Aromatoleum aromaticum EbN1: one gene and its partner. The protein of the gene in region 1 interacts with the protein of each later gene in a pairwise test. Links are inferred from orthologs where the notes say so. Each region holds a gene or a part of one and is shown on either strand. Other genes may lie near its edges.

Region 1 (3,047 bases):
CTCGGCCGGCAATCATGCACAAGGCGTCGCGCTGTCGGCGCAGAAGCTCGGGGTGCGCGCGGTGATCGTGATGCCGACTTCGACGCCGCAGATCAAGGTCGACGCGGTCAGGGCGCGGGGCGGCGAGGTGGTGCTCGCCGGTGACTCCTACTCGGACGCCTACGCCCACTCGCTGGAACTGGAAAAGGTGGACAAGCTCACTTTCGTCCATCCTTATGACGACCCGGACGTCATCGCCGGACAGGGCACGATCGGCATGGAGATCCTGCGCGCGCACCCCGATCCGATCCACGCGATTTTCTGCGCCGTTGGCGGCGGCGGACTGATCGCCGGCGTTGCCGCCTACGTGAAGCGGCTGCGGCCCGAAATCAGGATCGTCGGCGTCGAGACGGTGGACGCCGACGCGATGACGCGCTCGCTCGCAGCGGGCGAACGGGTCGTTCTCGACCAGGTCGGCCTGTTCGCCGACGGCACCGCGGTCAAGCAGATCGGCGAAGAGACTTTCCGGCTGTGCCGGGAGTATGTCGACGAGATGGTCCTCGTCGACAACGACGCGATCTGCGCCGCCCTGAAAGACGTCTTCGAGGACACGCGCTCGATCCTCGAGCCTTCCGGCGCGCTGGCGATCGCCGGGGCGAAGGAATACGCGAAGCGCCACAATCTGCATGGCAAGTGCCTGGTAGCGGTGGCGTCCGGCGCGAACATGAATTTCGATCGCCTGCGTTTCGTTGCCGAACGCGCCGAAGTGGGCGAGCAACGCGAGGCGGTGTTCGCCGTGACGATCCCGGAACGCCCCGGCTCGTTCCGCAAATTCTGCAGCCTCGTCGGCGATCGCCACATCACCGAGTTCAACTATCGCTACGCCGACGCCGAACAGGCGCACATCTTCGTCGGCGTGTCGGTGCACAACCGCGCCGAGGCGTCCCGCCTCATCGAGATGCTCGGGCGCCACGAACTGCCGGCAGTCGACCTCACCGACGACGAAATGGCGAAGAGCCACGTCCGCTACATGGTCGGCGGACACGCGCCGCACATCGACAACGAGCTGGTGTACCGCTTCGAATTCCCCGAGCGCCCCGGTGCCCTGATGAATTTCCTCACGAATCTGCACTCGGACTGGAACATCAGCCTGTTCCACTACCGCAACCACGGCTCGGATTCGGGTCGCGTGCTGGTCGGCATGCAGGTGCCTCCCGGCGACAAGACGGCATTCAGCGCGTTTCTCGACCGGCTCGGCTATGAATCCGCCGATGAGTCCGGGAACCCGGCATACCGCATGTTCCTCGGCTGAACCCCCGCTTCAGGCAGCGTGCGGCCGGACCGGGAAAGCCCCTGTTTCGGTCACGATCCACTGCATCGGGCGGTCGTGGCGCTGCGGATACACCGTTTCGGCCCGCCCCAGCTCGAAGCCGACACCGACCGCGACCGTGTCGATCAGCGCCAGCGTGCGATCGAAATAGCCGCCACCGTAGCCGAGCCGGTAGCCGGCGGCGTCGAACGCGTTGCACGGCACCAGCACCGCGTCGGGCACGATCGCCGCGCCGGCGGGCGGATGCGGGATGCCGTGACGATCGAAGATCATTTCCATGCCCGGCATCCACCTGCGGAACACCATCGGCGTTGCCTTTGCCTGTACCACCGGCAGCGCCGCGATGCGCGAGGGTCCGCCGGCGAGCCAGCGGCACATCCATGCACGCAGGTCGGGCTCGGCCCGATACGGCCAGCAGAACGCCAGCACGCGCGGGGCAAGTCGCGTGACCACCCCCTCAAGATGCGCTTCGAGCTGCTCCGTGAGCATCGCGCGGCGCTCGTCCGGCAGCGCCAGGCGCTCGGCGCACGCGCGCTCGCGCAGTGCCCGCCGGATGCGGTCCACGTCGTCATCGGCAGGGGAAACGGGGGTCGTCACTGTGCTAAGGTGAGTCGAATCAAAAACAGGATGGTAAGGGATGATCAAGGGATTGTGGGCGGGCGTGGCCCTGGGGTTGATGGTTCTGAGCGCGGGAGTGCTCGGCGATCCCGGGGATGAACGGATCCTGGCGGCGCGGGAGGCGCTGCGCACCGGCGACCGGGACGCGCTCGAGCAGCTCGATACGCAACGCACTTCACATCCGCTCGATCCGTACGTCAGGTACTGGCTGCTGTCGAACAAGCTTGCGCGCCCCGATCCGGCGCCGATCATCGAGTTGACCGAGTTCCTGCTGCAGGATCCCGACAGCCTGCTGGCGGAACGCCTGCGCGCCGACTGGCTGCGCCGCACGGTGCGCGACGAGGACTGGCCGGGATTCCTGCGCCTGTACGTCGACCTGCGCGAACCGGACGCCGAGCTGCGCTGCCATTACCGCACCGCCCGGCTCAACCTCGGCGACACCAAAGTGCTGGCCGAGACGCGCGCCCAGTGGATGGAACTGAGCGACAGCCACGTCGCCTGCGAGCCGGTCCTGCGCGCACTCGCGACCGGCGGCGCTGTCGGCGCGGACGAGCTGTGGTGGCGATTCCGCCGGCAGATCGAGAGCCGCAGCTTCACCGCGGCGCGCAGCACGCTCGCCTGGCTCGCGGCCGGCGAAATGCCGAAGCTCGCCAGTTTCGACCACGCAGTGAAGTCCCCCGAAGCGTACCTCGACCGCCTGCCCGCGAACTTCGCCGCGACCCGGCCCGGCCGCGAGCTCGCCTTGACGGCGCTGGTCAGCCTCGCGCGCAAGGACGACCCGCGCGCCGCGCAGGTCCGTTTTCAGCGCATCAGCGATCGGCTCGATCACGACGAACGGGCCTACGCCCACGCGGTTCTCGGCCATTACGGCGCGCTCGCGCGCCTGCCGCAGGCCTCCGAGTGGTACCGCGCGGCCGGCGACGTGGCGATGAGCAGCGAGCAGCGCGCGTGGCGAGTGCGCGCGGCGCTGCGGGTAGAGGACTGGCGCATGGTGGAGTCCTCGATCGAGGCGCTGCCGGCGGCCGAGCAGGCCAACGCGGAGTGGATCTACTGGCTGGGCCGCGCACGCGCTGCCCTCGGCCGCGCGGACGAAGCTGCGGCGCTTTACCGGCGCATTGCT
Region 2 (3,145 bases), 1.3 Mb from region 1 along the record:
CCTGACCGTGCGCCGCGACCGGTCCTGCACTTGTCCGGCGAGCTGCCCGCAGGCCGCGTTCACGTCGTCGCCGCGCGTCTTGCGGGTCGTCGTGACGATGCCAGCGTCGATGAGGATCGCCGCAAAGCGCCGGATGCGTTCGGCCGGGGAACGATCGAAGCCGGAGTTCGGAAAAGGATTGAACGGGATCAGATTGAACTTGCACGGCACGTCGCGCACCAGTTCGACGAGCGCGCGGGCGTGTGCGTCCGAGTCGTTGACGTCGTCGAGCATGACGTATTCGAAGGTCACGAAGTCGCGCGGCGCCCGTTCGAGGTAGCGCTGGCACGCTGCCATCAGCTCGCGCAACGGATATTTGCGATTGATCGGCACGAGGCGGTCGCGCAACGCATCGTCCGGCGCATGCAGCGACACTGCCAGCGCGACCGGGCATTCGTCGCGCAAGCGATCCATTGCCGGGACGATGCCGGATGTCGACACCGTTACGCGGCGGCGCGACAGTCCGTACGCGTGATCGTCGAGCATCAGCCGCAGCGCAGTGACGACGTTGTCGAAGTTCGCGAGCGGTTCGCCCATCCCCATCATCACGACGTTGCTGATGACACGGCCGTTGTGATCCTCCTCCGGGTCAGAGGATCGCCACGAGTCGGATTGGACGCCCTTGGCGTCCGCAGCACGATGGTCCAGCTTGGTCGCGCGGGACGCGTGGTCGGGCCCGCCGTCCCCGTCCTTCGAACCTGCCGGCGACGCGCTGCCGCCGAGGAGCCGGTTCGCGAGCCACAGCTGGCCGATGATCTCGGCCGCCGAAAGGTTGCGATTGAAGCCCTGCTTGCCGGTCGAGCAGAACGCGCAGTCGAGCGCGCACCCGGCTTGTGACGAAATGCACAGGGTGCCGCGATTCGTCTCGGGAATGAACACCGCTTCGACCGCGTTCGCGCTGCCGACGTCGAGCAGCCATTTGCGCGTCCCGTCGACCGATACCGCATCGCGAATCGCGCGGGGCGCGCGGATGCAGGCTTCTTCGGCGAGCTTCGCGCGCAGGCTTTTCGCCACGTCGGTCATGTTGCCGAAATCGGTTTCGCCGAAACGGTGCATCCAGCGCATCACCTGGCGCGCGCGAAAAGGCTTCTCGCCCCGTTCAGCGAACCAGGTGACGAGACCGTCGACGTCGAAATCGAGCAGGTTGACCGGTGTAAGCATCTGCGTTCCGTACAGCTCCCATAATGCAATCGGCCCGCTATCGATGAAGATGCGCGGGCCGATGCGCGGGCTCTCCCCGTGAGGGGTTCAGCGGGTGTAAACGTTCATGCCGGGAAAGAAGAACGCAATCTCGACTGCCGCCGTTTCCGGCGCATCGGAACCATGGACCGCGTTCGCGTCGATGGATTCCGCAAAATCCGCACGAATCGTGCCGGCATCGGCTTTTTTCGGATCGGTGGCGCCCATCAGGTCGCGGTTCGTCGCAATCGCGCTCTCGCCTTCGAGCACCTGGATCATCACCGGCCCGGAAATCATGAAGGACACGAGATCCTTGAAGAACGGGCGCTCCTTGTGCACGGCGTAGAACTGGCCGGCTTCGCGCTCGGACAGATGCACCATCTTCGACGCGATGATCTTCAGGCCTGCATCTTCGAAGCGCTGGTAGATCTTGCCGATCACGTTCTTCGCGACGGCGTCGGGCTTGATGATGGACAGGGTACGTTCGATTGCCATGAAAAACTCCGGATGGACGATAAGCGGGAAAAAGCGCAGCGAAGGATTCTAGCAGTTTTTCCCTGCCCGCTCCCAGCAACGAAAAGCGCCGGTCCAGCCGGCGCTTTTCCACTGGGCGGGGTGAGTCGTGCTTACAGCATCGCCTTCAGCAGCTTGGCCATCTCCGACGGGTTGCGCGTCACCGTGAAGCCGCACTCTTCCATGATCGCGAGCTTGGCGTCAGCAGTGTCCGCACCACCCGAGATCAGCGCACCGGCGTGGCCCATGCGCTTGCCGGCCGGCGCGGTGACGCCGGCGATGAAGCCGACGATCGGCTTCTTCATGTTGGCCTTGCACCACTGCGCCGCTTCGGCTTCGTCCGGACCGCCGATCTCGCCGATCATGATCACCGCATCGGTGTCCGGATCGTCGTTGAACATGCGCATCACGTCGATGTGCTTCAGGCCGTTGATCGGGTCGCCGCCGATACCGACTGCCGACGACTGACCCAGACCGATTTCGGTCAGCTGCGCGACGGCTTCATAGGTCAGCGTGCCCGAACGCGACACGACACCGATGCGGCCCTTGCGATGGATGTGACCCGGCATGATGCCGATCTTGATCTCGTCCGGCGTGATCAGACCGGGGCAGTTGGGCCCCAGCAGCAGCGTTTCCTTGCCGCCCTTGGCCACTTTCTGCTTCATCTTGTTGCGCACGATCAGCATATCGCGGACCGGGATGCCTTCGGTGATGCAGATCGCCAGATCCAGGTCGGCCTCGCAGGCTTCCCATATCGCATCGGCGGCACCGGCCGGCGGCACGTAAATCACGGACACGGTCGCGCCGGTGGCCTGCTTGGCGTCCTTGACCGAGCCGTAGATCGGCACGTCGAGGATCTTCTCACCGGCCTTCTTCGGGTTCACGCCGGCGACGAAGCAGTTCTTGCCGTTGGCGTACTCGATGCACTTCTCGGTGTGGAACTGGCCGGTCTTGCCGGTGATGCCCTGGGTAATGACTTTGGTGTCTTTGTTGATCAGGATGGACATTCACACTCTCCTTACTTGACCGCCGCGACGATCTTGGTCGCAGCTTCCGCCATCGTGTCGGCGGCGATGATCGGCAGGCCCGACTCGGCGAGGATCTTCTTGCCGAGGTCTTCGTTGGTACCTTTCATGCGCACCACGAGCGGGACGGAGAGATTGACTTCCTTGGCTGCGGCGACCACGCCGGTGGCGATGGTGTCGCACTTCATGATGCCGCCGAAGATGTTGACCAGGATGCCCTTGACCTTGGGGTTCTTGAGCATGATCTTGAACGCTTCGGTGACCTTCTCGGTCGTCGCGCCGCCGCCGACGTCGAGGAAGTTGGCCGGCTCGGCGCCGAACAGCTTGATCGTGTCCATCGTGGCCATCGCCAGACCGGCGCCGTTCACCAGGCAGCCGATGTTGCCGTC

Evidence for each region.
Region 2: the proteins of EBN1_RS09500 (region 1) and ndk interact in binary tests that used the Escherichia coli proteins (3 or more experiments, as listed by UniProt). The link is inferred for Aromatoleum aromaticum EbN1 from one-to-one orthologs.

What each region holds. Positions count from the first base shown.
Region 1 is NC_006513.1:2,010,228-2,013,274, reverse strand. The notes cover bases 50-2,778. They hold EBN1_RS09500 (5-formyltetrahydrofolate cyclo-ligase), read right to left. Parts: upstream 1,799-2,778; coding sequence 1,301-1,798; downstream 50-1,300. Other genes in these bases: EBN1_RS09495 (lytic transglycosylase domain-containing protein), read left to right, coding at 1,947-2,778; ilvA (threonine ammonia-lyase, biosynthetic), read left to right, coding at 50-1,291. Also shown: more of ilvA, read left to right, coding at 1-49; more of EBN1_RS09495, read left to right, coding at 2,779-3,047. UniProt on the Escherichia coli protein: Involved in the removal of 5-formyltetrahydrofolate.
Region 2 is NC_006513.1:749,348-752,492, forward strand. Bases 1-2,827 are described here. They hold ndk (nucleoside-diphosphate kinase), read right to left. Parts: upstream 1,714-2,827; coding sequence 1,288-1,713; downstream 1-1,287. Other genes in these bases: rlmN (23S rRNA (adenine(2503)-C(2))-methyltransferase RlmN), read right to left, coding at 1-1,200; sucD (succinate--CoA ligase subunit alpha), read right to left, coding at 1,845-2,738; sucC (ADP-forming succinate--CoA ligase subunit beta), read right to left, coding at 2,750-2,827. Outside these bases: more of sucC, read right to left, coding at 2,828-3,145. UniProt on the Escherichia coli protein: Major role in the synthesis of nucleoside triphosphates other than ATP. The ATP gamma phosphate is transferred to the NDP beta phosphate via a ping-pong mechanism, using a phosphorylated active-site intermediate.